DNA from 2 places in the Arthrobacter sp. R3-55 genome. Region 1 is predicted to be linked to the other one. Evidence: riboswitches for the same ligand, from Rfam matches in the RefSeq annotation. Region 1 holds a riboswitch; the other holds the start of a gene.

Evidence for each region. A riboswitch is a leader RNA that binds a small molecule or an ion and turns the genes downstream of it on or off. The one in region 1 is predicted to bind glycine.
Region 2: another riboswitch for glycine. It lies ahead of gcvP (aminomethyl-transferring glycine dehydrogenase); the one in region 1 lies ahead of gcvP (aminomethyl-transferring glycine dehydrogenase).

The regions. Positions count from the first base shown of each region.
Region 1 covers NZ_CP096423.1:163,827-178,430, forward strand. The annotation lists gene M1D51_RS00815 (NAD(P)(+) transhydrogenase (Re/Si-specific) subunit beta) at 1-1,006, shown strand, start outside; gene M1D51_RS00820 (hypothetical protein) at 1,091-1,345, shown strand; gene M1D51_RS00825 (amino acid-binding protein) at 1,374-2,288, opposite strand; gene mscL (large conductance mechanosensitive channel protein MscL) at 2,440-2,898, opposite strand; glycine riboswitch at 3,146-3,244, shown strand; gene gcvP (aminomethyl-transferring glycine dehydrogenase) at 3,404-6,277, shown strand; gene gcvT (glycine cleavage system aminomethyltransferase GcvT) at 6,289-7,437, shown strand; gene gcvH (glycine cleavage system protein GcvH) at 7,647-8,030, shown strand; gene glyA (serine hydroxymethyltransferase) at 8,027-9,346, shown strand; gene M1D51_RS00855 (L-serine ammonia-lyase) at 9,846-11,258, shown strand; gene lipA (lipoyl synthase) at 11,353-12,372, shown strand; gene M1D51_RS00865 (hypothetical protein) at 12,859-13,314, shown strand; gene M1D51_RS00870 (COG1470 family protein) at 13,400-14,236, shown strand; gene M1D51_RS00875 (hypothetical protein) at 14,238-14,604, shown strand, end outside.
Region 2 covers NZ_CP096423.1:3,733,472-3,748,075, forward strand. The annotation lists gene gcvT (glycine cleavage system aminomethyltransferase GcvT) at 1-294, opposite strand, end outside; gene gcvP (aminomethyl-transferring glycine dehydrogenase) at 308-3,154, opposite strand; glycine riboswitch at 3,207-3,333, opposite strand; glycine riboswitch at 3,335-3,432, opposite strand; gene M1D51_RS17060 (TetR/AcrR family transcriptional regulator) at 3,526-4,065, opposite strand; gene M1D51_RS17065 (MFS transporter) at 4,139-5,692, shown strand; gene M1D51_RS17070 (cyclodeaminase/cyclohydrolase family protein) at 5,757-6,416, opposite strand; gene M1D51_RS17075 (amidohydrolase) at 6,507-7,730, shown strand; gene M1D51_RS17080 (NAD(P)/FAD-dependent oxidoreductase) at 7,814-8,815, opposite strand; gene M1D51_RS17085 (helix-turn-helix domain-containing protein) at 8,924-9,505, shown strand; gene M1D51_RS17090 (helix-turn-helix domain-containing protein) at 9,524-9,826, opposite strand; gene map (type I methionyl aminopeptidase) at 9,895-10,674, shown strand; gene M1D51_RS17100 (nitrilase-related carbon-nitrogen hydrolase) at 10,922-11,938, shown strand; gene M1D51_RS17105 (agmatine deiminase family protein) at 11,935-12,960, shown strand; gene M1D51_RS17110 (APC family permease) at 12,973-14,511, shown strand; gene M1D51_RS17115 (AMIN-like domain-containing (lipo)protein) at 14,596-14,604, opposite strand, start outside.

The DNA.
Region 1 (14,604 bases):
CACGCTGCTGGTGGGTGCCGTGTCATTCGCCGGTTCCGGGGTCACTTTTGCCAAGCTTCAGGGGCTTATGACCACCAGGCCTGTGACCTTCCCCGGCCTGCCCGTCCTGATGGCCGTGGTGCTGTTGGCTGCCGTGGGAGCCGGGGTTGTGGTGATCCTGAATGGCTCGCTCGTGCTGGCGTTGGTCCTGTTGGTTTTGGGTCTGGTTGCCGGAATCCTGTTGGTGCTGCCCGTAGGCGGTGCCGATGTTCCGATTGTCATCTCCCTCCTGAATGCCTTCACCGGCTTGGCAGTCGCGGCATCGGGGCTGGTGCTGGGCAATGTACTCCTTCTTGTGGCCGGCACGCTGGTTGGGGCGTCGGGCACCATCCTGACCCGGGCCATGGCCGCGGCGATGGGGCGAAGCGTTGCCGGCATCATGTTCGGTGCCTTCAAGGGCGGCTCCACGGCCGGGTCCACAGCCGTGAGCGAACGGCCGGTTCGATCCTCCAGTGCAGAAGACGTGGCAGTGCTGCTCGGTTATGCGCAGCGGGTCATTATTGTGCCGGGATACGGCCTGGCGGTCGCCCAAGGGCAGCACACCGCAGCCGAGCTCGCCTCAGCCCTGGAAGCGCGGGGGATCGAAGTCGACTTCGCCATCCATCCGGTGGCAGGAAGAATGCCGGGGCATATGAATGTCCTGCTGGCTGAAGCCAACGTGCCCTACGAGTCGCTTAAGGAAATGGGCGAGATCAACTCCGAGTTCAAGACTGCCGATGTTGCCTTGGTGGTGGGCGCCAACGACGTCGTCAACCCTGCCGCGAAGACCACCCCTGGCTCGCCCATCTACGGAATGCCCATCCTTGAAGTGGCCGACGCCCGGCAGGTGGTGTTCCTCAAACGCTCCATGCGCCCCGGGTTTGCCGGTATTGAAAACGAACTCCTTTACGAACCGCAAACCACCCTGCTGTTCGGAGATGCCAAGGATTCCCTGACCAAGGTCCTGGGCGCAGTGAAGGGACTCTAGCGAAAGTCCCCCGAATCGCGTCATGTACTGAGCCGTGGCGGCACAAGTCTTTACAGGAAGCTTGTAACGGCTAGGAGTAATGACGTGCAGGACAGTAAGAAGAAGCCGACACCCGGGCCGCGCTTCGCCGAAGCAGAAGGCCGGGCTGTGACCAATTGGCGGATCCTCGTGGGCCAAACGGTCCAGGTGTGGCGGTACAACGAGGTTGTGGACCAGGGCTGCGTGGAGTCCGTGACCTACGACGGCAGGGTGCTCTGGCTTGCCCAAAGCGGGCCCATAGAGCGGCGCCTGGTGGAGAAAGAACGCGGAACCGGTCTCCGGATACGGATGCTGGACTGAACGCTTTTCCGGGCCGAACGGCGCAATCCTAGGCTGACTTCACGCTGCTCAAGAAATTCGAAGAAGACTGAGCAGCCGGAGTGTGCGCCAAAATCTCCGCGAGCTCAGCCAGCCTGTGTGCACGCGCGGACTCTGCGGGCGAGAACGGCTCGCCCGGCCGCGAAAAGACCAACGGACCGTGCCAGGCCGTTGGGATCTTGAGGATGTCAGTTGAGGGCCCGACGCCGGTAGCCGCCTGGGGTGCGGACCGCTCGGGGTCCATGGGGTCTACTTTGGCGGAAAGAAGTTCGGCCACGGCGAGTGGAAGTTCCTGCGGGTTTACGGCCACACGGGTGGCGAGGCTCAGTGCTTTGGTTTGACCGTCGGCCATGGCCAACGCGGTGGTGGGCCAAACGTGCGACTCAAGCCCGCCGCCGTCGTGCAGTGCCTTCAAAAGATCCAGCTCGGTGACTTCACCGGGGGCAGAAAGGACAAATTCATCCATCACCGTTCCGCCGGGGTCAGTGGCGGCATGGCCAGTCCCAGTGATGGGGTGGATGTGAAGGCTGAGGATGTTGCTGTTCAGCTTGGCCAGGGCGTGGGTGACTTTTTGCAGCGACCCCGGCTGATCAGGCAGTACGGTCCGCGCGCGCCACAAAGAAGGTGCCATGTTCAAAGTGCGTCGGTGGCGGAGGGCCGGCGCGTGCAACCATCGCCGGAGAACCTTGGAGGCCGAAGGCTCGGCCACCCAGATGACCAGCACGGTGGCGGTGACCGCGAGGAGCAGAACCTTGGCCACATACGGCAGCTGGGTTCCCACCACGGCAGCATGAACCAGCAGTTCAATGGGAAGCATCACTGCAATGTTCGCAAGAGTGAGCCGGGCCTTGGGCGGTTCGGGCAGCTGACCGCAGGCATCACAAAGGAGATCCGCGGTGACGGGAGTGCTCGGGTTGCGCTTCATGATTTCATGCTGCCCTGCCACTGTTTCGGGCCGATTGCCTGAGCGTCACGTTCCGGGGGCGGGCAGGTTTCTGCGGATGCGCCATAACGCAAGAACCCGGCGTCCTCGTGGGAGAACGCCGGGCTCCGGCCAAGCAGCACGGATGCTGCGCTTAGCGGGTGCGGTCGGAATCGAAGTCCGGGTCCGAGGCCTGGCTTGCGTTGCGCGCGGCAGCGGCATCCTTGAGGAGATCGCGGATTTCGGCAAGAAGGGCGGTGTCCGCAGGCAGCGGCTCTTCCTCGGGTTCCTCAGTGGAGAGGCGGTCCTTGACCAGGGAATTGATCTTGTTCATGGGCGCCACGAAGATGAAGTACACCACGGCAGCGGTGATCACGAACGTCACCAGTGCGGTCAGTACGGCGCCGAAATCGACGAACGTTGCCGGGTTGTTCTCCCAGATTTTGAAGCCCAGGCCCTCGGCATTCATGCCGCCGGCGGCTGCGATCACGGGATTGATGATGTGGTTGGTGAAAGCTCCGACGAGTGCGGTGAACGCACTGCCGATAACTACGGCGATAGCCAGCTCGATCACGTTGCCGCGAAGTATGAAGTCCTTGAAACCCTTGAACATGGATGGTCCTCCGAATAGGTGCAATGTCTGCCTCCAGCAGAGATCAAACTACCACTCGGTGGTTTCCAGCTGGTGTACCCGGGATGTGGAAGAGGGTTGGCGGGAAGGGGCCGGGATGTGGAAGAGGGTTGGCGGGAAGGGGCCGGGATGTGGAAGAGGGTTGGCGGGAGTAGCTGCACCTTGCTTGCGCTTTTTCGCGGGAAGCGGCTATGGTGTGAAGCGTGTCACGAAAGTGACGCAACGCTTTTGATCTGCGGCGGGAGAGTCCTGCCGGTACATCCAGTCAGGCGCCGTAGGAGCAAATCCTCCCCAGGAATCTCTCAGGCCCATGTACCGCCGCGGTTAGGCAACTCTGGAAAGCAGTCCGGGTAACCGGGCTCACCGACGGTGCAAGCAGACGGCATGTGGAAACACAGTCTGCGGAATCTCTCAGGTCCAATACAGAGCGGGGAGGAACCCCACATCATCGTGGCGCTCACTGGGCGCCTGAATCATGGAGTTCCTCTTGACTGTTCAATCAACCCCCACCGCCTTCGCGGACCGGCACATCGGCGCCCGCCGTCAAGCCGACGTTGACACCATGCTCAAGGCCATCGGCTACGACTCTGTCGACGGCTTGGTAGATGTCGCGGTCCCCGATTCCATCCGCCAGGAAACGGCCCTGAAGTTGCAGGACGCCCTCACTGAGGTGCAGGTCCTCAGCGAGCTCCGAAAGCTCGCATCCAAGAACAAGACCGCCGTCCAGATGATCGGCCAGGGCTACTACGACACCGTGACGCCACCGGTGATCCGCCGCAACATCCTCGAAGCTCCCGCCTGGTACACGGCCTACACGCCGTACCAGCCCGAAATTTCGCAGGGCCGTCTTGAGGCGCTGCTGAACTTCCAGACCATGGTGCAGGATCTCACGGGGCTGCCGGTTGCCAACGCGTCGTTGCTGGATGAAGCGACCGCCGTGGCCGAGGCAGTGCTGCTGATGCGCCGCGCAAACAAGAACAAGACGGTCAAGGACGGCAAGACTGTCCTGGACGCGGACCTCCTCCCGCAGACCATCGCGATCGTCAAGGGCCGCGCCGAGGCCCTCGGCTTCGAGGTGGAAATTGCCGACCTCAGCGACGGCCTTCCCGACGGCGACATCAACGGCATCGTCCTGCAGCAGCCAGGTGTGTCGGGTCGCGTGTTCGACCACTCCAGTGTCATTGCTGAAGCGAAGGAACGCGGCGCACTGGTCACGGTTGCCGCGGATTTGCTGGCGCTCACCCTCATCACGCCCCCGGGCGAACAAGGTGCGGACATCGCCGTCGGGACTGCGCAGCGCTTCGGCGTCCCGCTGTTCTTCGGTGGCCCGCATGCGGCCTACATGGCCGTCCGCGAAGGCATGGAGCGCACCCTTCCCGGCCGCATCGTTGGTGTTTCCAAAGACAACGCCGGCGTCCCTGCTTACCGCTTGGCGCTGCAGACCCGCGAGCAACACATTCGCCGCGAGAAGGCCACCTCCAACATCTGCACGGCGCAGGCACTGCTGGCGATTGTGGCTTCGATGTACGCGGTTTACCACGGCCCCGAGGGCCTGAAGGCGATCGCCGAGACCGTCCACGGCCATGCCCGCACGCTCGCAACCGCACTGCAGAAGGCAGGCCGCGAACTCGTCTCCGATGCCTTCTTCGACACCCTCACCGTCCGTGTTCCCGGCAAGGCAGACAAAGTCATCGCCGCTGCCGAAGCCCGCGGCATCAACCTGCGTCTCATCGACGCGGACACTGTGGGCGTTTCCGTTGATGAAACCACGACGCCGGAGGTCCTCTCCGCGGTTGCCGTCGCCTTTGGCGCCGGCCCGGTGGGGGACGCGGCCGGGTTCGAACTGCCCTCCGGGGTAGTCCGCACCTCCGATTTCCTGCAGCACCCGGTGTTCAACACGCACCGTTCCGAGACGCAGCTGTTGCGCTATATCCGCAAGCTGTCTGATCGGGACCTCGCACTGGACCGCACCATGATTCCGCTGGGTTCGTGCACCATGAAGCTGAACGCCACCGCCGAGATGGAAGCCATTTCCTGGCCCGAGTTCGCCTCGATCCACCCGTTCGCTCCGGACCACCAGACAGCGGGCTGGCGCGAGCTGATCGAGGACCTGGAAGCTGACCTCACGGAGATCACCGGCTACGATCAGGTCTCCATCCAGCCCAATGCCGGGTCTCAGGGAGAGCTCGCGGGCCTGTTGGCCATCCGTGGCTACCACCTGTCCCGCGGCGATGAGCAGCGTAACGTCTGCCTCATTCCTGCCTCAGCCCACGGCACCAACGCGGCGTCCGCTGTGCTGGCCGGGATGAAAGTTGTTGTGGTGGCCACGGCTGCGGACGGCACCATCGATCACGCCGACCTGACCGCCAAGATCGAGGCCAATAAGGACGTCCTGTCCTGCATCATGATCACCTACCCGTCCACGCACGGTGTGTACGACGCCGACGTCCGGGAAGTTTGCGATGCCATCCACGCAGCCGGCGGCCAGGTGTATGTTGACGGAGCCAACCTGAATGCACTGGTTGGGTTGGCCCAGCCGGGCAAGTTCGGCGGGGACGTGTCCCACCTGAATCTGCACAAAACCTTCTGCATCCCCCACGGTGGCGGCGGTCCGGGCGTTGGTCCTGTGGCGGCGAAAGCCCACTTGGCGCCGTTCATGCCGGGGGACGCGAATAAAGCGGCACATGAAGACGGGCACGGCGTGGCCATTTCCGCTTCGCGCTACGGTTCTGCCGGCGTGCTGCCGATTTCCTGGGCGTACGTGAAGCTCATGGGTGGTCAGGGGCTGACGGAAGCAACCAAGTCGGCTCTTTTGGCAGCCAACTACGTTGCTTCCCGGCTGGATGAGCACTTCCCGGTTTTGTACACGGGCGAAGGTGGCCTCGTGGCGCACGAATGCATCCTGGACCTCCGCGAACTGACGGCCAGGACAGGCGTCACCGCTGAGGACGTGGCAAAGCGCCTGATCGACTTCGGCTTCCACGCACCTACGTTGGCGTTCCCGGTTGCCGGCACTTTGATGGTGGAGCCCACGGAATCCGAGGACCTCGCCGAGATCGACCGCTTCATCGAAGCCATGATCACCATCCGTGCCGAGATCGAGCAGGTAGCCGGCGGTGATTTCACTGTTGAGAAGTCGCCGCTGCGCAACGCACCGCACACGGCTGCCGCCGTCGTGAGTTCCGCTTGGGACCGCGACTACCCGCGTGAGCAGGCCGCGTTCCCCGTCCACCATCTCAAGCAGGACAAGTACTTCCCGCCGGTCGGCAGGATCGACGGCGCCGCAGGTGACCGCAACCTGGTGTGCTCCTGCCCGCCCCTCGAAGCGTTCGAGGACAACACTGCCGACGTCGAAAACTAAGGACTGCCCACATGTCTGAGAATTACACGGCTCTTTATGAGCAGCACAAAAAGGCCGGCGCTTCCTTCACCGACTTCGGCGGCTGGCAGATGCCGCTCAAATACTCCTCGGAGTTGGCTGAACACCACGCAGTCCGCAAGTCCGCGGGCCTGTTCGACCTCTCCCACATGGGCGAAGTGTGGGTGTCCGGCCCTGAGGCAGCTGCGTTCCTGGACTACGCGCTGGTGGGCAAGTTGTCCGCAGTGGCCGAGGGCAAGGCCAAGTACTCGCTGATCTGCAACGCCGACGGCGGCATCATCGATGACCTCATCACCTATCGCCGGCCCTCTCCCGAAGACGGCGTGGACAGGTTCTTGGTGGTCCCCAACGCGGGCAACGCGAAAGTGGTGGCCGCGGCCCTGTCGGAGCGGGCAAGCGCATTCGACGTCGTGGTGGAGGACGCTTCCGCCGAGACTTCGCTCATCGCTGTGCAGGGGCCGGCCGCGGAAGCGATCCTGCTGACGCTTGTCCCGGCAGAACAGCACGCGCTGGTCACCGGACTGAAGTACTACGCGGCGGTGGAGGTGCCGGTAATGTTCGACGGCGGCACTGAGCACCTGCTGCTCGCCCGGACCGGATACACCGGCGAAGACGGGTTCGAGATCTACATCTCCAACGTTGACGCCGCCGGCCTGTGGGAAGCGCTGCTCGAAGCAGGCGAAGGCCACGGCCTGATCCCGGCCGGCCTCGCAGCCCGCGACTCCCTGCGCCTCGAAGCCGGAATGCCCCTGTACGGCAACGAACTTTCCATCCACGTCAACGCCTACGCCGCAGGCCTTGGCCCGGTAGTTTCCCTGGCCAAGGAAAGCGACTTCATTGGCCGGGAGGCGCTCTCTGCCATCAAGGCTGCCGGCGTCGGATCAACGTTGGGCCAGAAGCTGGTAGGCCTCAAAGGCGCCGGACGCCGCGCCGCCCGCGCCCACTACTCGGTCCTCAAAGACGGCTCGCTGATCGGCGAAGTCACCTCCGGCCAGCCGAGCCCCACGCTCGGTTACCCGATCGCCCTGGCGTATGTCGACGTCGAGCATTCCGAGCCGGGCACGATCGTCGAGGTTGACCTGCGCGGCAAAGCCGAGCCGTTCGAAGTCGTGCCGCTGCCGTTCTACAAGCGCCAAAAGTAGCCGGGGTCTTCGGGACCGCCGACCTCTGCATGCTCGGTCGCATGGGCGCCCGCTGGGCGGACGCGACGCTCCCTTAGACGCATGCTGCCGGTCGCCGGACCCGAACCGTTGTGGATGGTGGCGCTGTTTGAACCCCTAAGCGCTGGGGATGGGGCAACCTGCCGCGGGTGATCTTGAAAAGTTTTCAGTTAGTCAGAGAAGGAGTTGGGATGAGCAAAGTAGTTGCTGGATTGAAATACTCGGCTGAGCACGAGTGGGTTGCCGTTGATGGTGACGGGGCCGTGGGGATTGGGATTTCCGCAGTTGCTGCCGACGCCCTGGGCGACATTGTGTACGTGGACCTGCCCGAGATTGGGTCCACTGTGACGGCCGGCGAGACGTGTGGCGAGGTGGAGTCGACCAAGTCGGTATCGGACCTCTACTCGCCCGTGACGGGGGAGGTGACCGAGATCAATGACGCCGTTGTTACCGATCCGGCCCTGATCAACAACGATCCCTATGGCGCGGGCTGGCTGTTCAAGGTGGCCGCCACGGAGGAAGGGCCGCTCATGTCGGCCGAAGAATACGCTGCAAAGAACGGTGGAGAACTGTGAACCCTGTATCGGTGACTGAATACCAGCAAGTGGTGTCGGCGTCGTTGGACGCCCAACTGTCAGAGCTGGATCCTGAGATCGCGGCGAAGATCGACGACGAACTGGGTCGCCAGCGCGATGGCCTGGAAATGATCGCCTCCGAGAACCACACGGCCGTGGCTGTGATGCAGGCGCAGGGTTCGGTGCTGACCAACAAGTACGCCGAAGGCTACCCGGGCAAGCGCTACTACGGCGGTTGCGAACACGTTGACGTGGTGGAGCAACTCGCGATTGACCGCATCAAGACCCTGTTCGGCGCTGGATTCGCCAACGTCCAGCCGCACTCCGGCGCCCAAGCCAACGCTTCGGTAATGCACGCGCTGATCAAGCCGGGCGACACCATCATGGGCCTGAACCTGGCCCACGGTGGCCACCTGACCCACGGCATGCGCATCAACTTCTCCGGCAAGCTCTACAACGTGGTCCCCTACGGAGTCCGCGAGGACACCCACACCGTGGATATGGCTGAGGTTGAATCTTTGGCGCAGGAGCACAAACCAGCATTGATCGTGGCCGGCTGGTCCGCCTACGCGCGGCAGCTGGACTTCGCCGAATTCCGCCGGATCGCCGACTCCGTGGGTGCCTACCTGATGGTGGACATGGCCCACTTCGCCGGCCTGGTTGCCGCGGGCCTGCACCCCTCGCCGGTTCCGCATGCGCACGTCACCACGTCCACCACCCACAAGACCCTCGCCGGTCCGCGTGGCGGGATTATCCTGTCCAACGATGCCGACATCGCCAAGAAGATCAACTCGGCCGTGTTCCCGGGCCAGCAGGGTGGACCGCTGGAGCATGTGATCGCGGGCAAGGCCGTTGCGTTCAAGATCGCCGCCTCCGAAGAGTTCCGTGAGCGACAGGAACGTGTCCTCGCGGGCTCGCGCATCCTGGCAGAGCGACTGGTCCAGCCCGACGTCGCCGCGAAAGGCATCAGCGTGGTCTCCGGCGGCACGGACGTGCACCTGGTCCTCGTAGACCTTCGCAACTGCGAACTCAACGGCCAGGAAGCCGAAGACCGCCTCGCCGCCGTCGACATCACCGTCAACCGCAACGCCGTCCCCTTCGACCCCCGGCCGCCCATGGTCACCTCCGGCCTCCGGATCGGGACGCCCGCGCTGGCTACCCGAGGGTTCGGGGAAGCGGCCTTCCGCGAGGTTGCGGACATCATCGCCGAAGTATTGATCGCCGACGCCGACGCAGACCTTTCCGGGTTGAGGCACCGTGTTGATGTCCTCGCGAAGGCGCACCCGCTGTACCCGGGAGTCGAGAACCTGAGCTAGCCGCTCGGTTGTGTTGGCCGATGGGCCTGAAGTCCTCGGCGGGCTCGGTCGCCTTCGCCCGTTGGGGCCGACATCCTCGGCGGGCTCGGCCGCCTTCGCCCGTTGGGGCCGACATCCTCCGCGGGCTCGGTCGCATAGGCATCCGCTGGGCGGATGCGATGCTCCCTTGGACGCCCGCTTCCGGATGCCGGCCCAGGGGGGCCCGCCGGGCTGCACAGAGTCGGGCTGCACAGAGTCGGGTTGCACAGATGGGGCACGACTCGCGGGTTCGCTTGTTTGTGAATGGATCCAGCTGCCGGGGGTGTTCCTTGGGCGTCCGGTTGGTTGGGGAGTGGGCATCTGGGGCCGGTTCGGGGGTTTGCTGCAGGATGTGCCGTGCGCACGGCGTGTTTGGCAGCGAAGCGTCGAAGTGGCGAAAGGTTGGGGGTTTTGTGGGGTCCGCTCCGTTTGTTGGGGGCGGGGCGGGTTCTATTTTTTGTTTATTGAGTGAGGAAAAACCATGGCCGTTGGGGTCTTTGATCTGTTTTCCGTGGGTATTGGTCCGTCGAGTTCTCATACTGTGGGGCCGATGCGGGCTGCTGCCGTGTTTGCTGGTGAGTTGAAGGAAGCTGGGGTCCTGGGTTCGGTGGCGTCGTTGCGGGTGGATTTGTATGGGTCCTTGGCTGCAACGGGTCGTGGCCACGGGACCATGACGGCGACTTTGTTGGGTTTGGAGGGGTATCACCCTGAGCTGATCCTGCCTGAGGAGGTGGAGGCGCGCTTGGCTGCTATTGCTGAGACGGGTGTGTTGAACCTGGCTGGTGCCTCGGGTGAGGGGGTGGAGTTGCCGTATGCGGTGGAGGATATGGTGTTGCATCCGTTGACGGTGTTGCCGCGGCACACGAACGGGATGAAGTTTGCTGTCTCGGATGCTGAGGGAAACATCGTGCGGGAGGCGACGTTCTTTTCTGTTGGTGGTGGGTTCATTGTCTGTGAGGGTGAGGAGAACGCCGCGCAGCGGGAGTTGGAGGCGTCCAAGAAGGAGTTGCCGTTGCCGTTCCGGACGGCGGCGGAGTTGTTGGGCCGGTGCCAGTCGAAGGGTTTGGGCATCAGCGAGATCATGTTCATTAATGAGCGGGCGTCCCGGTCCGAGGAGGAGATCCGGGAGGGTTTGCTGCATATCTGGTCCGTGATGGAGGCCTGTGTGGAAACCAGTTTGAAGCGTGAGGGTGTGCTTCCTGGCGGGTTGCGGGTCCGTCGTCGTGCTCCTGATTGGTTGGAGCGGCTCCTGAAGGAGGATAAGGACCGGAACGATCCGAAGTACTGGCAGGAGTGGGTGAACCTGATCGCGTTGGCGGTCAATGAGGAGAACGCCTCGGGCGGGCGTGTGGTGACGGCGCCGACCAACGGTGCTGCGGGGATCATTCCGGCGGTGCTGTATTACGCGTTGAATTACGCCCCGGGGATGGACAAGGCTTCCCAGCAGGATCGGGATGATGTGGTGGTGAAGTTCCTTCTTACTGCCGGTGCTGTGGGGGTTTTGTATAAGGAGCAGGCGTCCATTTCGGGTGCTGAGGTGGGGTGTCAGGGTGAGGTGGGGTCGGCGTCGTCGATGGCTGCTGCTGGGTTGGCTGAGGTGATGGGTGGTACGCCGGGTCAGGTGGAGAACGCGGCGGAGATCGCGATGGAACATAACCTGGGGTTGACGTGTGATCCGATCGGGGGGTTGGTGCAGATTCCGTGTATCGAGCGGAACGCGATTGCTGCGGCGAAGGCGATCAACGCGGCGAAGATGGCGTTGTGGGGTGATGGGACGCACCGGGTCTCGTTGGATGAGGTCATTGTGACCATGCGGGAAACGGGCAAGGACATGTCCCATAAGTACAAGGAAACCGCGATGGGCGGCCTCGCCGTCAACGTCGTCGAATGCTGAGTTGTGAGGCCCGCTGTGCGCGGTATGCCGATGCCGAAGGGCGCAGAACGGGCCCCGCAACGCAAGAATTTACTGATCAAGACAAAGGAACGTCATGACACTCGCACCTGAAGGCCGTAGGTTGCTGCGCGTCGAGGCCCGCAACGCCCAAGTCCCGGTTGAACGTAAGCCTGAGTGGATCAAGGCCAAGGTCCAGATGGGTCCTGAGTTTGTCCAGCTTAAGAACCTGGTGAAGAAGGAAGGGCTGCACACGGTCTGTGAAGAGGCCGGTTGCCCGAACATCTTTGAGTGCTGGGAAGACAAGGAAGCGACGTTCCTGATCGGCGGGTCCGAGTGCACCCGGCGCTGTGATTTCTGCCAGATCGATACCGGCAAACCGTCCCCGGTGGACATGTTCGAACCCACCAAGGTGGCCCGGAGTGTCCAGGCCATGCAGTTGCGGTACGCCACGGTGACCGGGGTGGCCCGTGATGACCTGGCCGATGAAGGTGTGTGGCTGTACGCCGAGACGGTCCGTAAGATCCATGAGCTGAACCCGGGGACCGGGGTGGAGCTGCTGATCCCGGACTTCTCCGGCAAGCCTGAGCACATCGCGGCGATCTGTGATTCCAAGCCCGAGGTGTTCGCGCACAATGTGGAGACCGTGCCGAGGATTTTCAAGCGGATCCGTCCGGCGTTCCGGTACGAAAGGTCCCTGGACGTCATTACCCAGGGCCGGGACCTGGGCATGGTGACCAAGTCCAACCTGATCCTGGGCATGGGCGAGACCAGGGAAGAGATCTCTGAGGCGCTGCGGGACCTGCACGCTGCCGGGTGTGACCTGATCACGATCACCCAGTACCTGCGCCCGTCCGAGCGGCACCTGCCGGTGGACCGGTGGGTCAAGCCGCAGGAGTTCGTGGATCTCCAGCACGAGGCCCAGGAGATCGGCTTCCTCGGTGTCATGTCCGGACCGCTGGTCCGTTCCTCGTACCGGGCCGGACGCTTGTGGGCCACCGCAATGCGGAAGAAAGGCCGGGACATCCCCGCCCACCTCGCACACATCGCCGAGGGCATCCAGGACTCCGGCACCACCCGCCAGGAAGCCTCCACCATCCTCGCCGCCCACAAATAGGCCAACTGACCCTTAAAGACCCACGCCACCACTGATGCCCGACGGCGGTCAGCCACCTCCCAGAGGCGGCTGACCGCCGTCGGGGGTTTAAGTCATAAACGCGAAGGGCTCGAACTCCAGCGCAGTTTTTGCTCAAGACGGGCACAATGTTCGCGCAGCGTAACGGGCCTGCATCACGCCGGGAGCGCCGGAGGCTGTGGTTGGCCCTCGGAACACGTTGACCACAACTGAGTACCCGCCGCCCTGCGGTTCCGGCGCCCGCGCCAGCCCATCCAAGTAGTCCGCTCCGCAAAACTGAGTACTTGCCCCGGGAATGAGCGTATTCCTGACCCCTTGGTCGGCCCGGAAAATGGCGTACAGCCAAGAGTAGCCACGCGGGCGCACAGCACAGAAACATGGGGGCATTGCTTCATCCGACAACACCGTTCGGATGCTGGGGGCTGCGAGGCGGCTCCCCGGGACATAGAAAAACCAAGGAGTCTTATCATGCGCAAGCTTTCCAAAAAGAGCCGGATCACCGCCGCCGTTGCCGGTGTGGCATTGGTAGCTGTGGGCGGCGGAGCTGCATACGCCTACTGGACCACAACGGGCTCGGGCAACGGCTCAGCTGCCAACGCCGCCGGAGGCGGAACGGTTACCCTTCACGCAACGTTCGACGCCGGCCTTGCCCCAGGCAACCAGGTCGATGTGGCGTACACGGCCGATAACTCCACCACCTCAAGCACAGTGGTGGGCGCCCTTAGTGCGACCGTGAGCACCAACGTGGCCGGCTGTCTCCCCGAGTGGTTCGAGGTCACCGCGGTGACCAGCAACAGTCCTGTTGCTGCCGGTGCCGCCGGTACCTCGGTGGGCAGTGGTGTCTTGAAGTTCAACGACAGCACCACCGTGAACCAGGACGCCTGCAAGTCGGCCGTCGTCACGGTCAACGTCTCCAGCCTGTAGCACCGGCCGGCCGGGGACCGCCCCTCAGTGGCGGTCCCTGGCTGATCTTTCCGCCCGGCACTGAACACGTCCGAAAAGAGTTTCCATGGACCCCCGTCCACAGCGCACTGCGCCATTGCACCGAGTCGGAATACCCCTGCGCGCGCTGCTCCTGGCGCTGGTAGTTGCTTTCGTGCCTGTTGCGGCGCTTGCAGCGGGCGGGAGCCAAGGTGGTCAGGTCAAGGCCGGTAAGGGAATCACCCTGACGTTGTCGCCGTCCAGCCGCACAGTGGATCAGGGCCAATCTGCCAGCTACACGGTTGCTGTGGCATCCACGGGAGGTTTCACTGGACCGGTGACGTTCGCCGTCACGGGTTTGCCGGCCGGAGCGGCGGCCGCATGGTCGCCGTCGTCGGTGGTTTTGACGTCCGGAGGCGCAACCCAGACGACGTTGAACGTTACTACCGCCGTGGGCACCCCGGCTGGAAAGTCGGACTTCACCGTAAAGGGGACGGCAGGAACGCTTCAGGCAACGGCGCAGGGGCAGCTGCATGTCTTGAACGTCAAACGAAGCTTTGACGTGAGCGGTACCGTCAGCGGGCTGCTGGCCCCGGGAGTTACGCGGTCTGTGGACCTGCTGATCGCCAACCCGGACAACAAAACCATCGCGGTGACCAATCTGTCCGTCGCGATCAGCCAAGTGGTGCCAACACCCGCTGCGGTGGCGGCCAACCTGCCCTGCAGCGCCGCTGATTACAAACTCACCCAGTACTCCGGAACCTATCCGCTGACCGTGGAACCTGGTGCGCGATCACTCTCGTCGCTGGGCGTGCCCGAGCCGAAGCGGCCTCAGATTTCCATGCTGGACACTTCCCGGAACCAGGATGGTTGCAAAGGCGCAACCATCCTGCTCACGTTCACCGGCACAGGACAGGCGAACTGACATGACGAGCGTCCGAACTCCACGTACTCCCGCAAAAGGTCGCTTGGCAAGAAGCGCTGCCGCCACTCTTGCCCTCTGCCTCCTGGGTGGCGCAGGATCCGCCTATGCCTACTGGGCCGCTGCCGGTAGCGGCAACGGATCGGCAGCCAACGGCACGCTTCAGACAGTCGCAATGGAGGCACTTGTCCCGGGCGACACCCTGCAGACCAGCTTGTTTCCAGGGGGGACCGCAGACGTCCTTCTCCGCGCCTCAAACCCCAACCCCTTCCCCATGACCGTCCATGGTTTCGCGGCCAACGGACCGGTAACTGCCGACGCCGCCCACGCCGGCTGTACCACTACGGGAGTCACGTTCACGCCCCCGGATG
Region 2 (14,604 bases), 1.2 Mb from region 1:
ATCATCGATGATGCCGCCGTCTTCCTGGCAGATCAGCGAGTACTTGGCTTTGCCGATTGCCATGGCGGAGATTTTGCCCACCAGGGCGTAGTCCAGGAAAGCTGCTGCCTCGGGGCCGGTGACCCAGACTTCGCCCATGTGGGAGAGGTCGAACAGGCCTGCGGACTTGCGGACAGCATGGTGCTCAGCCAACTCAGAGGAGTATTTGAGCGGCATCTGCCAGCCACCAAAGTCGGTGAAGGACGCGCCGAGTTTCTTGTGCTCTTCGTAAAGAGCTGTGTAGTTCTCTGTCATTTTCCGGAACCCCTTAGTTCTCGAAGTCTTCGATCGGCGGGCAGGAGCACACCAAGTTGCGGTCACCTGCCGCGCCGTCGATACGGCCGACCGGCGGGAAGTACTTGTCCTGCTTGAGGTGGTGGACCGGGAAGGCAGCCTGCTCGCGCGGGTACGCCCGGTCCCAATCGGAACTTACGACGGCGGCTGCCGTGTGGGGTGCGCGGCGAAGCGGGGAATCCTGCACGGAGAAGTCGCCGTGAGCAACCTGCTCAATCTCGGCACGGATGGTGATCATAGCTTCGATGAACCGGTCGATCTCGGCAAGGTCCTCCGACTCGGTGGGCTCCACCATCAGGGTTCCGGCAACCGGGAACGCCAGGGTGGGGGCGTGGAAGCCGAAGTCGATGAGCCGCTTGGCAACGTCTTCAGCAGTGACGCCGGTCTTGGCCGTCAGCTCGCGGAGGTCCAGGATGCACTCGTGGGCCACCAGTCCGCCTTCGCCGGTGTAGAGGACCGGGAAGTGCTCGTTCAGGCGGGATGCGATGTAGTTCGCAGCCAGCAGCGCCGACTTGGTTGCCTCGGTGAGGCCCTGGCCACCCATGAGCTTCACGTAAGCCCAAGAGATGGGCAGAACGCCGGCGGAACCGAAACGGGATGCCGAAATCGGGACGTCGTTGCCTTCGGTCCAGGAAGCTGCATCGCCGGGCATGAACGGTGCAAGGTGCGCCTTGGCAGCAACCGGGCCAACGCCGGGTCCGCCACCGCCGTGGGGGATGCAGAAGGTTTTGTGCAGGTTCAGGTGGGATACGTCGCCGCCGAACTTGCCCGGCTGGGCGAGCCCAACCAGGGCGTTGAGGTTTGCGCCGTCAATGTAGACTTGGCCGCCGGCCTCGTGGATGGCGTCGCAGACTTCGCGGACGTCGGCATCGTACACACCGTGCGTGGACGGGTAGGTGATCATGATGGCCGACAACACCTCGCGGTTGGCCTCGATCTTGGCGGCAAGGTCCGCGTGGTCGATCGTGCCGTCGGCGGCCGTGGCCACCACTACAACCTTCATGCCGGCCAGCACTGCCGAGGCTGCGTTGGTGCCGTGGGCGGAAGCGGGAATGAGGCAGACGTTACGCTGCTCGTCGCCACGGGACAGGTGATAGCCGCGGATGGCCAACAGGCCCGCGAGCTCGCCCTGGGAACCGGCATTCGGCTGGATGGACACTTGGTCGTAGCCGGTGATCTCGGTCAGCTGGGATTCGAGGTCGGTGATGAGTTCGCGCCAGCCCTCGGTCTGGGAATCCGGAGCGAACGGGTGGATGGAGGCGAATTCCGGCCAGGAGATGGCTTCCATCTCTGCGGTGGCGTTGAGCTTCATGGTGCAGGAACCCAGCGGGATCATGGTGCGGTCCAGCGCGAGGTCGCGGTCCGAAAGCTTGCGGATGTAGCGCAGGAGCTGGGTTTCGGAGCGGTGCGTGTTGAACACCGGGTGCTGCATGAAGTCGCTGGTGCGCTCCACGGAAGCTTCAAGCGCGAGACCTTCAGCGGCGTCAGCAACCGAAGCGCCGAAGACCGCCGCGACGTCAGCAACAACCTCGGAAGTGGTGGTCTCATCAACAGAGATACCAACAGTGTCAGCGTCAACGCCTCGCAGGTTGATGCCCTTGGCCTCGGCAGCAGCGACGATCTCTGCAGCCTTGCCCGGGACGCGGACGGTGATGGTGTCGAAGAAGGAACCGTGAAGGACCTCGACGCCGGCAGCCTTCAGTGACGCCGCGAGGGTGCGGGCGTGACTGTGGGCGGTCTCGGCAATCGCCTTCAAACCCTCCGGGCCGTGGTAAACGGCGTACATGGAAGCCACGATGGCCAGCAGGGCCTGCGCGGTACAGATGTTGGATGTGGCCTTCTCGCGGCGGATGTGCTGCTCGCGGGTCTGCAGCGCCAAGCGGTAGGCGGGGACACCGGCGTCGTCCTTGGAAACGCCCACCAGACGGCCGGGCATGGAACGCTCCAGGCCCTTCTGAACGGCCATGTAGGCCGCGTGCGGGCCGCCGAAGAACAGCGGAACACCCAGGCGCTGCGCGGAACCAACGGCGATGTCCGCGCCCTGCTCGCCCGGAGGGGTGATCAGCGTCAGCGAGAGAAGATCGGCAGCGACGGTGACCAGCGCACCGCGTTCCTTGGCATCGGCAATGACGGCGGAGTGATCGAATACGCGGCCGGACACGCCGGGTTGCTGGAGAACGACGCCGTTGATGGCACCTTCCGGAAGGCCGAGGGAGAGATCCGCGACCTCAACCTCGAAGCCGAGTGCTTCGGCGCGGCCCTTGACGATCGCGATGGTCTGCGGGAGGCAATCGGCGTCGAGGACGGTCTTGCCGTCCTGGGCAGCCTTGTTCTTGTTGGCGCGGCGCATCATCAGGACGGCCTCGGCAACGGCGGTTGCTTCGTCAAGCAGGGAGGCGTTGGCGATCGGCAGGCCGACCAGGTCCTGGACCATGGTCTGGAAGTTCAGCAGCGCTTCGAGGCGGCCCTGCGAGATTTCCGGCTGGTACGGCGTGTAGGCCGTGTACCACGCCGGGGATTCCAGGATATTGCGGCGGATCACCGGCGGCGTCACGGTGTCGTAGTAGCCTTGGCCGATCATCTGGACAGCGGTCTTGTTCTTGGAGGCGAGCTTGCGCAGCTCAGCGAGGACCTCGACTTCGCTCAGCGCGTTCTGCAGGGTGAGGGCAACGTCCTGGCGGATGTCGTTCGGGACGGCGGTGTCGACCAACGAATCGACGGTGTCGTAGCCGACGGACTTGAGCATGGTCTCAATGTCGGCCTGGCGGCGGGCGCCAATATGCCGATCGACGAAGGTGGTGGAGGCAGAACTAACCGTCACGAAGGAACTCCATTACTTGGGCGGCGTTTGGGTACGCCACAGCGGTTGGGTTCCTCCCCGCTCTGTATTGGACCTGAGAGTTTCCGCGCGTTGCGTGAACAACCATCGCTTGCACCGTCGGTGAGCACAGCGCTCATTCACCCTGAGGTGGGCTGATTGCCTGCTGCTTTCCAGAGTTGCCTTGCCGCGGCGGTGCGTGGGCCTGAGAGATTCCTGGGGAGGGTTTGCTCCTACGGCGCCTGCATCACTTGCTTGCAGGACTCTCCCGCCGCAGATCAAAGGCATGTTCAGTTATGTATGGGCACCGTGTAGGGCACGCCACAAGGGTTAATTGTCCTACGTCACGGGCGCCGCCGCAAATGGACGGCCTGCTACTTCCGCAACCGATCAAGGACACCAAGCAGGATGTCGACGTCGGCCTCCCGCCCGGCATTGCCACCCTCCTGCCCGCCTTCGAAGATGGCATTGAAATACAGGCCGTCACCCATATAGCTGACGGCTTTGGCGACGTCCGGACCAACGTCCTCCGCCAGCACGTCCAGCCAACGCTGCTGGATGGCGGCAAACCTCCGGCGCGTTTCCTCATGGGCCACCTCGGCCAGTCTGGTGGCAGCGACGAACGCCCGGTCCATGGGCGTATCCGCCCAGAGCGATGACCGGATGAAGTAGGCGGCCGAACCATCGGGCGCCGCCTTCATCAGCGCGGTGTCTTCATCGGCGAGCAAGTCCAGACGCTCCAAAAGCGCTGTGATCAGCGCTTCCTTGTTGGGGAAGTGGTAGAGCAGCCCGCCCTTGGACACCCCTGCACGCTTGGCAACGGCGTCGAGGGTGGCAGCCCGCTCCCCCACCTCTATCAGGAGGGCTTCGAAGGCATCCAGGACTGCGTCCCGGGCAACTGGTTTTCGTGGCATGTGTCCATCATTCCCTAAAGCTTCACTGGGGTTACATTTGAAACTGTACCGTCTGGACGGTACAGTAAATGACATGTACTCGCCGTCCTCAACCCAAGCACCCCGTTCCGCTGATCCCCTCAAGGGCCAAGCAGCACCGTGGCGCGACTGGACGGCACTGGCACTGCTGATGTTTCCGGTGCTGCTGGTGGCCGTCGACAACACCGCGCTCACCTTTGCCTTGCCTGAAATCGCCCGCTCTTTGGACGTGGGCGGCGTCCAATTGCTGTGGATCGTTGACGCATACCCGCTGGTTCTTGCCGCGTTGCTGGTGTCGATGGGCAACCTGGGCGACAGGATCGGACGACGGCGGCTGCTGCTGGTCGGCAGCACAGGCTTCGCTGCGGTTTCGGCTGCTACAGCTTTTGCACCCTCCGCTGAATGGCTCATCGCCGGCAGGGCCGGCCTTGGCGTCTTTGGCGCAATGCTGATGCCGTCAACCCTGTCCTTGATCCGGAACATCTTCACCGATCCCAACCGGCGCCGGCTTGCCATCGCCGTCTGGGCTGCCGGGTTCTCGGGCGGCGCAGCCCTTGGTCCGATCTTCGGCGGCTGGCTGGTGGAGCACTTCTGGTGGGGCGCAGTCTTCCTGGTGGCAGCTTTCCTTCTCCTGCCGCTGCTCGCCTTCGGCCGGGTCCTGATTCCCGAATCCAAGGACGCCAACCCCGGACGCGTGGATGTGCCCAGCATCGTCCTGTCCGTGGTCACCATGGCTCCGTTCGTCTACGGCATCAAGGAATTCGCAGTCCATGGTTTCGGGGCATCCGCGGCCGCGTTCATGGGCTTCGGCCTGGTGATGGGCATTCTGTTTGTGCGTCGCCAGCAGCGGATCCAGAACCCCATGCTGGACGTTGCCCTTTTCAAGAACAAGGTGTTCAGCACGGCAATCGTGGCGAACGTGTTGTCACTGTTCTCCATGACGGGCTTCATCTACTTCTTCGCCCAGCACCTGCAACTTGTTGAAGGCCAATCCCCCATGGAGGCCGGCATCGCAATGATTCCTGCCCTCCTGGCAACTGTCATCGCCGGCCTGCTGGTGGTGCCGCTGGTCAAGCGCGTCCGCCCCGGATACGTGGTGGCCGCGGGCTTGACGCTCAGCGCCGTGGGCTACTTGATTGTGGTTGTTGGCGATCACGGCAGCGGACCCGTGTTCCTGTTGTCGGCGCTGACTGTCCTGGCAGTTGGCGTGGGTGCCGCGGAGACCATCTCCAACGATCTCATCCTGGCTTCCGTGCCGGCCGACAAGTCCGGAGCCGCCTCGGCCATCTCCGAGACCGGCTACGAACTGGGATCGCTCCTGGGAACGGCTGTACTCGGATCCATCCTCACTGCTTCCTACCAGCACAACCTCGTGATTCCAGACGGCGTTTCCTCGCAGGCAGCCGGAAAGTCCGCGGAAACACTCGCCGGCGCTGTTGACGCAGCGTCCGCCCTTCCGTCGCCATTGTCGGAGGCGCTGACGGTCGCCGCCCGGACGGCTTTCGAGTCCGGCGTCCACATCACAGCGGCGATTGGGCTGGTATTGATGGCCGGAGCTGCGGTGCTCGCCGCCGTCGTGCTTCGCCGTGTGCCGAAGGCGCAGAAGTAGGTACAGCGCCGTTGCGGGGCCCGCTCTGCGCGATTCTCTGGGAATTTGGCACGCATATCGGGCCTCACACGGCTTCGGTCGGCGCCGCTTTCTTGTCGACGCCGGCGGCCAGTTCATCGATCCTGTCCAGGGCGTCGGTGAGCCGGGTGACCGTGGTCCAGAGTTCCGGATGCCGGTCCCTGACTTCCTCGAGGGTGGTGCCGGCCGAGGTCAGGGAACCGAGGTCGAAGCTTACGTTGGTTCGGGCTCCTGCAATAGCTGCCCGGAGGGCTCCGAAACCCACCACGACGTCGGCGATCAGCGCAGGGTTGCCGTGCGAAGCGAGCCATGCGAGGTCTTCAATGGCACGGATGGCCCGCTCCCCCAAGACCGCTGACGCTTTGGCGGCATCAACGGAGGCCTGATGGATTGCGGCGTCGCGCTCCGGCCCGGGATCGAGGCGGAAGGCGGCGCCGAAAGCGTTGGAGGCCGTAGCGTCGTCGTCGGCTAAGTGAAGGGCAACTTGGCGGAGTTCGCGGGCACGGGCGTGGATGCCGGCGAGGTGTTGGTGCTCGGAGTCTTCCACCTCGGTGTAGCCGGCCACCATGGAGGTCAGGGAAGCCGCAATGGAGAGCATGACCCCGGTCCCGGCGCCCCCACCAGGTGAGCCAGTGGATTCCGCCAGGGCCTTGGTCCACTCCTCAACGGTGGATTGCTGGGTGGTGACTGATTCAGAATCGTTCATGCCATCCAGTGTGCCGGGGCTTTTCAGCCTTCGCAGCTTTGGGCTGGATACACTGGCCAAACCTAGGCGTCGAATGAAAAGGGCAGACTCATGACCATTGACCTCGAAAAGCTATACAAGGACCTGCATGCCCACCCCGAGCTGTCCTTCCAAGAGACCAGGACCGCAGGTATCGCCGCGGGACATCTGGAAGAACTCGGCTTCGCCGTTCACCGCAGCATCGGAAAAACCGGGGTTGTGGGTGTTCTGGAAAACGGGCCCGGACCCGTAGTGATGCTCAGGGCAGACATGGACGCATTGCCCGTCAAGGAAACAACAGGCCTGGACTACGCAAGCACGGCCATGGGTGTTGACCACCAGGGTAAGGACATGCCGGTCATGCACGCTTGCGGCCATGACGTACACGTCACTTGCCTCGTGGGTGCGGTGGAGGCTCTGGTCGCTCAACGTGATCAGTGGCAAGGCACCCTGATCGCCCTCTTCCAGCCAGCCGAGGAATGGGGTGGCGGGGCAGAAACCATGGTGGCCGATGGCCTGTATGACGCTGTGCCCAAACCCGACGTCGTCCTGGGCCAGCATGTGGCCCCCTTCCCCGCCGGCTGGTTCGGAATCCGGCCCGGCGTCACCATGGCATCCGCCGATTCCCTCAACATCACCCTCCATGGCCGCGGTGGTCACGGTTCACGCCCTGAGACCACTATCGACCCGGTACTGATGGCAGCGGCAACCACCGTCCGGCTGCAGGGCATTGTTGCCCGTGAGCTGGCAGCGAGTGATTCCGCGGTAGTGACCGTGGGGCAGATCCACTCGGGGACCAAGAACAACATCATTCCCGAAACAGCAACTTTGGGCCTCAGCGTCCGCACCTTCAGCAATGACACCAGGGATAAGATCCTCGGTTCCATCGAGCGCATTGCCGCGGCAGAATCCACAGCGTCAGGGGCACCCAAAGACCCGGAGATTCAGTTTGAAGAGCACTTTCCGCTGACCGTCAACGATCAGGCTGCCACCGATAGGGTGTCCGCGGCGTTCAAGGCAAAGTTCGGCGAAACACAGATCATTGACCCCGGTCCTGTCTCCGGAAGCGAAGACGTGGGCGCCTTGGCCAAGGCCGCCGGCGCTCCCCTGGTTTTCTGGTTCCTGGGCGGCGCCGAGCCTGCCCTGTTCAAGGAATTCGCCACAACGGGCCGTCTACCCGAAGATATTCCGTCGAATCACTCACCGTATTTTGCTCCGGTCATTGAGCCGACGTTGTCGCGCGGGACCGAAGCCTTGGTGACGGCCGCCCGGGAATTCCTGGCTACCCAGTCCTAGGGATTCATCCGGTCCGGCAAGGGTGAAGGCGCCGCGAGTGCAGCGCCTTCACCCTTGCTTCCTTCACCGAGCCGGTGCAGTGACTAGTGGGACAACGCCGCCTGACGTGCCTCCCGGACAGCCAGGGTGGTCTCCTCCATCATCAGATCAGCGTTAATGGCAGCGCCTGCCATGACCCCTGCAGCTGCGGAGGCCATCACCTGGCCAGTGAGATCGGTGACGTTACCGGCCGCCCAGACGCCAGGCACCGATGTTGCCCCGCCCATCGGACCGGCTTCAACATGGGTCCCGACGCCCATCGGGTGCTCCACCACGGGGACCCCGAGGGACTCCAGCACGCCGGATCTTGCCTCCAGCCGGGGGCCCGTCACAACCGCTTGCATCGGAATCACCGTTCCCGAATCCAGGACAACGCCGCTCAATGCATCGTCAGTGACTTCCAGCGCCCGGACTTTACCGTCCACCACGGTGATGGAGCGGGCAGCCAATTGCTCCCACTGCTCCTCCGTAGGCTCCACCACGTCATTGAGGAACAAAGTGATGTTGGGGCTCCACTGGCGGAACAGCAACGCCTGGTGCAATGCCATGGGCACCGAACCCAGGATTCCGATCGCTTTGTTCCGCACTTCCCAGCCGTGGCAGTAGGGACAGTGGAGAACGTCGCGTCCCCACCGCTCCCTGATCCCGTCGATCTCGGGCAGGATGTCGATCAGTCCCGTGGTGACCAGCACCCTTCGCGCTTTGATGGTGCGGCCATCAGCCAGGTCCACCTCAAAGGCAGGCTCCGCCCCTTCGGTGGCTGCCGCCGTCGAGCGCGCCCCAACAGCAGTGCCTTCCACCACTGCGGCTCCGTACTGGATCGCCTCTGCCCGGCCCAGTTCCAGCAACTCCCGGGGATTGATGCCGTCACGGGAGAGGAATCCGTGCACCCCGGCTGCGGGTGCGTTCCGCGGCTCACCGGCGTCGATAACGACGACGGACCGCAAGGCCCTGCCCAGCGTCACGGCTGCACTTAACCCAGCTGCGCCACCTCCGATCACCACTGCGTCGTATTCCGCTGCCAAGGGATTGCTCGTTGTATCCATACCCAAATGCCTCCGTGCGTCTCCTGCGGCCATGCGCCGCTCCTTCCATGGTTGGACAGGAAGGTCGAGAACAGCAAGGAAGTTTGCCAGTATGGCAAAATGAGGGGCATGACAACGGATTTCAGCAGCATGCTCGACGCCGTCGGCCCCCGCCTGCGTGCCATGCGGACCCAACGCAACGTGACCTTGGCCGAAGCCTCGGAAGGTACGGGCATTTCCGTCAGCACACTCTCAAGGCTGGAATCGGGACAACGCAAGCCCACCCTGGAACTGCTCCTCCCCATCGCGAGGTTGCATCAAGTTCCGCTCGAAGAACTCATCGACGCCCCGGAAACCGGCGACCCCCGGATTCACCTCAAGCCGCACGTTCACGAGTGGGGAACCGCACTTCCCCTGACCCGGCGCCCGGGCGGTATCCAGGCCTTCAAAATGGTGCTGAAAAGCGGAACAGGAAAAGAGATACCGCAGCCCCAATCACATGAGGGCTATGACTGGATGTACATCCTCAACGGCAAGCTTCGGCTGGTACTGGGTGAGAACGACTTTGTGCTGAAACCCGGCGAGGTCGCGGAATTTGATACGCGAACACCGCACTGGTTTGCCAGCGCCACCTCGGAGCCCGTGGAACTCCTCACCCTGTTCGGCCAGCAAGGTGAACGCCTTCATGTACGGGCACGACCCAAGCGCTAGGAAGGGCAAGCGCAGAGGCTAGGAAGCAAGCCATTCCCGGGCGCTGCTGCGGGAGGCGGCCGGGTCGACCCCCAGCTCCGGGCGGTTGATCTCAGCCCAGACTTCATCGAGGGAGAGTCCGAGGACATCGGCGATCGCAGCAACCGTAGGGAAAGCCGGCGTCGCCACCCTGCCGGACTCGATCTTGCGCAGGGTCTCTGGCGAGACCCGGGCATCCAGGGCCGTCTCCAACATTGAGCGTTCACCCCGGGCGCGACGCAAAAGAGCACCGAGGCGTTGTCCACGCTCGGCCTCTGCGGGTGTAAGCGGCAACCTGACCATGGCTCCAATTGTAATACCGGGATAATATGGCCGGGATAGTTATTGGTCGCCACACGAAAGGCCCCCGCATGATTGAGATCCTGAGCCGTCCGGAAGTAAGCCGCGCCAAGGAGACCGGCGCCTTGGTCGCTAACATTCTGCATACGCTGAAGGGCCGGGCAACCGTGGGCACAAATCTGCTGGACATAGACCGCTGGGCCAAGTCGATGATCCTAGAGGCTGGAGCGGTGTCCTGCTACGTCGATTACGCACCCTCCTTCGGCCGCGGGCCGTTCGGCCACTACATCTGCACGGGGGTAAACGACGCTGTCCTGCACGGCCTGCCCAGGGACTACGCCTTGGCCGACGGAGATCTGCTGACCCTGGACCTGGCTGTCTCCAAGAACGGAATCGCCGCGGACTCGGCCATCAGCTTTATTGTGGGCGAGTCCAAGCCTGCGGAGAGCGTGGCAATGATTGAAGCAACCGAACGGGCGCTGCAGGCAGGCATTGAAGCAGCCCGGCCCGGAGCCCGCATCGGGGACCTCTCCTATGCCATCGGCTCAGTCCTCAGTGAGGCCGGCTACCCCGTCAATACCGAGTTTGGCGGCCACGGCATCGGCTCCACCATGCACCAGGAGCCGCACGTGCCGAACATGGGACGGCCCGGCCGCGGGTACAAGCTTCGCCCCGGATTGCTGCTCGCCCTTGAGCCGTGGGTCATGGCTGATACCGCCCGGCTTGTCACCGACCCCGATGGCTGGACCCTGCGCAGCGTGACCGGCTGCCGCACCGCCCATAGCGAGCACACCATTGCCATCACCGACGGCGCAGCTGAAATCCTCACCCTGCCGACGCTGGCCCCCTAGCCCGCGAGCCCGCCCGCCGAGCCCGCCCGCCGACCCCGCCGAGACTCCAGATCACCCCCATGTTGACCACAAACATGGGGGTGATCTGCCATCTCGGGGGCCCGCCCCGCCGAGACTCCCCCGCCGAGACTCCGCAGTCATAAATGAAAGGCATTCACTTAACCCCTTGCGCTCAGGAGTGACTCGCGCCATACTAAATGAACGCTATTCATTTAGTGACTGTCGTCTCACCGGAGTACATGCCACCATGATTGAAATTACCTGCCTCGAAGCCCCCACTTCCCTGGCCCGCACCGAGCCCTCCACGCGCACCCCCTTGCGCGTGGGCGTCATCCAGCACCGCTGGCACGCCGATGAAGGCGCTCTCCGCGCCGAACTCACGGAGGGCATCGAGCGCGCTGCCAAGCTGGGAGCCACTGTTGTTTTCCTGCCTGAGCTGACCCTCTCCCGCTACCCGGCGGACACCCGCCCGGAGAACAACCCGGCTGCGGGCATCCGCCCCTCGGATATCACCGAGGACCTCCTCACCGGCCCCACTTTCACGTTTGCTGCCGAAGCCGCCCGGAAGTACGGCGTCTCCGTGCACGCATCGCTGTACCAGCGGGCCGAAAATCCGGACGGCAGCGATGACGGCCTGGGCCTGAACACCGCCATCCTGGTGAACCCCGCGGGCGAACTCGTGGCCCGCACCCATAAGCTTCACATCCCCGTGACCGCCGGATACTACGAGGACAAGTTCTTCCGCAAGGGTCCGGAAGCAGAGGACGCCTATGCCGTCCATGCTCCTGCCGAGTTGGGCGGCGCCCGCTTGGGCATGCCCACCTGCTGGGACGAATGGTTCCCGGAACTCGCCCGCCTGTATTCCTTGGGCGGCGCCGAAATCCTGGTCTACCCCACAGCCATTGGCTCAGAGCCGGACCACCCCGACTTCGACACCCAGCCGCTCTGGCAGCAGGTGATCGTGGGCAACGGCATCGCCAACGGCCTGTTCATGATCGCCCCCAACCGTTACGGCAACGAGGGCACCCTGAACTTCTACGGTTCATCGTTCATCTCCGATCCCTACGGCCGCATCCTGGCCCAGGCACCCCGCGACGAATCCGCCGTCCTCGTCGCAGACCTGGATCTTGACCAGCGAAAGGACTGGCTCACACTGTTCCCCTTCCTCGCTACCCGCCGCCCGGAAACCTACGCCCGCCTGACCGAACCGGTGGACCCCAACGCCCCGCTCGGTGCAGCACAGGCACAGGCAGTGTCCGCATGAGCGCCTGGCGCATGCCGGCCGAAACGGCTCCGCAAGACCGCGTATGGATGGCTTTCCCCACCGGCGGCTACACCTTGGGTGACAGCGAAGAAGAGGCCCATGCGGCGCGCTCCACTTGGGCCGCCGTCGCCAACGCCATCCTTGAGTTCGAGCCGGTCACCATGGTGGTAGCGCCCGACGACGTCGAGACGGCCTCGCGCTACCTGGACCCTCGCGTTGAGGTACTCACCGCCGAGCTCAACGATGCCTGGATGCGGGACATCGGGCCGTCATTCGTGCTGGATTCGACCAAGAAGCTCGGAGCCGTGGACTGGATCTTCAACGGCTGGGGTGGCCAGGACTGGGCTGCGTGGGACAAAGACTCCCTGATAGCGGCAAACGTGACCGAACGTGCCGGCGCCACCCACCTCCCCTCCGGCATTGTGAATGAAGGCGGCGGAATCCAGGTTGATGGCGAAGGAACAGTGCTGGTCACCGAGACCGTGCAGCTGGATCAGGGCCGGAACCCCGGACTGACCAAAGCCGACATCGAAGAAGAGCTGGCGCGCACCATCGGCGCCACCCACGTAGTGTGGCTGCCCCGTGGCCTCACCCGCGATTCCGAGAAGTTCGGCACCCGTGGACATGTGGACATCGTGGCAGCCATCTCCAGCCCCGGCACCCTGCTGGTCCACTCCCAGCAGAACCCAGAACACCCGGATTACAAGGTTTCCCGCGAGATCATCGACTTCCTGCGCACCACCCATGACGCAGCCGGCCGGGAATGGAACATCATCGAAGTTCCCGCCCCGGAAGCCCTGACCGATGACGAGGGGTTTGTGGACTACAGCTACATCAACCACCTCGTGGTCAACGGCGGAGTCATTGCCTGCAGCTTTAACGACCCCTCGGACGAGAAAGCACTCCGCATTCTCGCCGATGCCTACCCCGGCCGCCGCGTGGTCAGTGTTGACGCACGCGAACTTTTTGCACGGGGCGGCGGCATCCACTGCATCACGCAGCAACAGCCTTCGGCCATCTAGAAAGGGCCTCCTATGAGCCAGACAATCCGCCGCAGCGGCAACAATGCCGCAACGTCGCACGACATCAGCGGCAAGGGACTGAAGACGGGGCAGTTGGGGCTCCTCGCCGTCGTCGTTCTTGGCATTTCAACCATCGCACCGGCGTATACCTTGACGGGTGCGCTGGGCCCCACGGTCAACGAAGTCGGGCTGCAACTGCCCGTGATCTTCCTGATCGGCTTCATCCCGATGATCCTGGTGTCGCTTGCGTACCGGGAACTGAACGCCGATTCCCCGGACAGCGGCACCACGTTCACCTGGGTCACCAAGGCGTTCGGCCCCTGGGTGGGCTGGATGGGCGGCTGGGGCTTGCTCGCGGCCAACATCATTGTCCTGTCCAACCTGGCTGGCGTGGCCGTGGACTTCTTCTACCTGTTCCTGGCCCAGGCCACAGGGTCACCTGAGTTGGCCGACCTCGCCTCCAACAAGCTCCTGAATGTGGCCACCTGCTTCGTATTCGTGGCGTTGGCGGTATGGATCAGTTATCGCGGCCTGCACACCACCAAGATTGTCCAGTACGGCCTGGTGGGCTTCCAGCTGCTGGTACTCGGCATTTTTGTGGCCATGGCCTTCGCTAATTGGTCCACGTCCGAGACCGCTGTTCCGTTCAGCTGGGACTGGTTCGACGTCACCAAGATTGAAACCTTCGGCCAAATCGCTGCCGGTATCTCGTTGTCGATCTTTGTCTACTGGGGCTGGGATGTCTGCCTGACCGTGAACGAGGAAACCGCCAACGGCAAGAAGACCGCCGGACTCGCAGGTACGCTCACGGCCGTCATCGTGCTGGGCATCTACCTGCTGGTCACCATCGCCACCATGATGTTCGCCGGTGTGGGCGACACGGGCATCGGCCTGAACAACGAGGAAAACCACGCCAACGTCTTTACTGCCCTCGCATCACCGGTCATGGGTCCGTTCGCGATTCTCATGTCCCTCGCGGTGCTGTCCAGTTCGGCGGCCTCCCTGCAGTCCACCTTCACCTCGCCCTCGCGCAGCCTGCTGGCCATGGCACACTACGGTGCCCTGCCAGAGCGCTTCAGCACCATGAGCAAGAAGTTCTCGACGCCGGGCTTCGCCACCGTTGCGGCCGGCGTCCTGTCCGCAGGCTTCTACGCGGTGATGCACGTGATCAGCGAGAACGTCCTGAATGACACCATCCTGGCCCTGGGCCTGATGATCTGCTTCTACTACGGGCTCACGGCGATCGCCTGCGTCTGGTACTTCCGCAACAGCGTGTTTGCCAGTGCCCGGAACTTCTTCCTGCGGCTCGTTTGCCCGCTGGTGGGTGGCGTAGGACTGTTCGTGGTGTTCGTTCAGACCGCCGTGGACAGCTGGGCTCCGGAGTTCGGCAGTGGATCCGAGATCTTCGGTGTGGGACTCGTGTTCGTCCTTGGCATCGGAATCCTGGCTCTGGGTGCCGTGGTCATGCTGGTCATGTCCCGCATCCGGCCCGGTTTCTTCCGCGGCGAGACTATCCGGAGGGATACCCCGGCTCTGGTGGTACCGGAGTAGCTGCCTCCCGAAAACCCTGGAAAGCTGCCAGTTCGCCGGAATTTTCCGGGCGAACTGGCAGCTTTCGTGGGTTCTGGCGCGCCCCTACCAGCG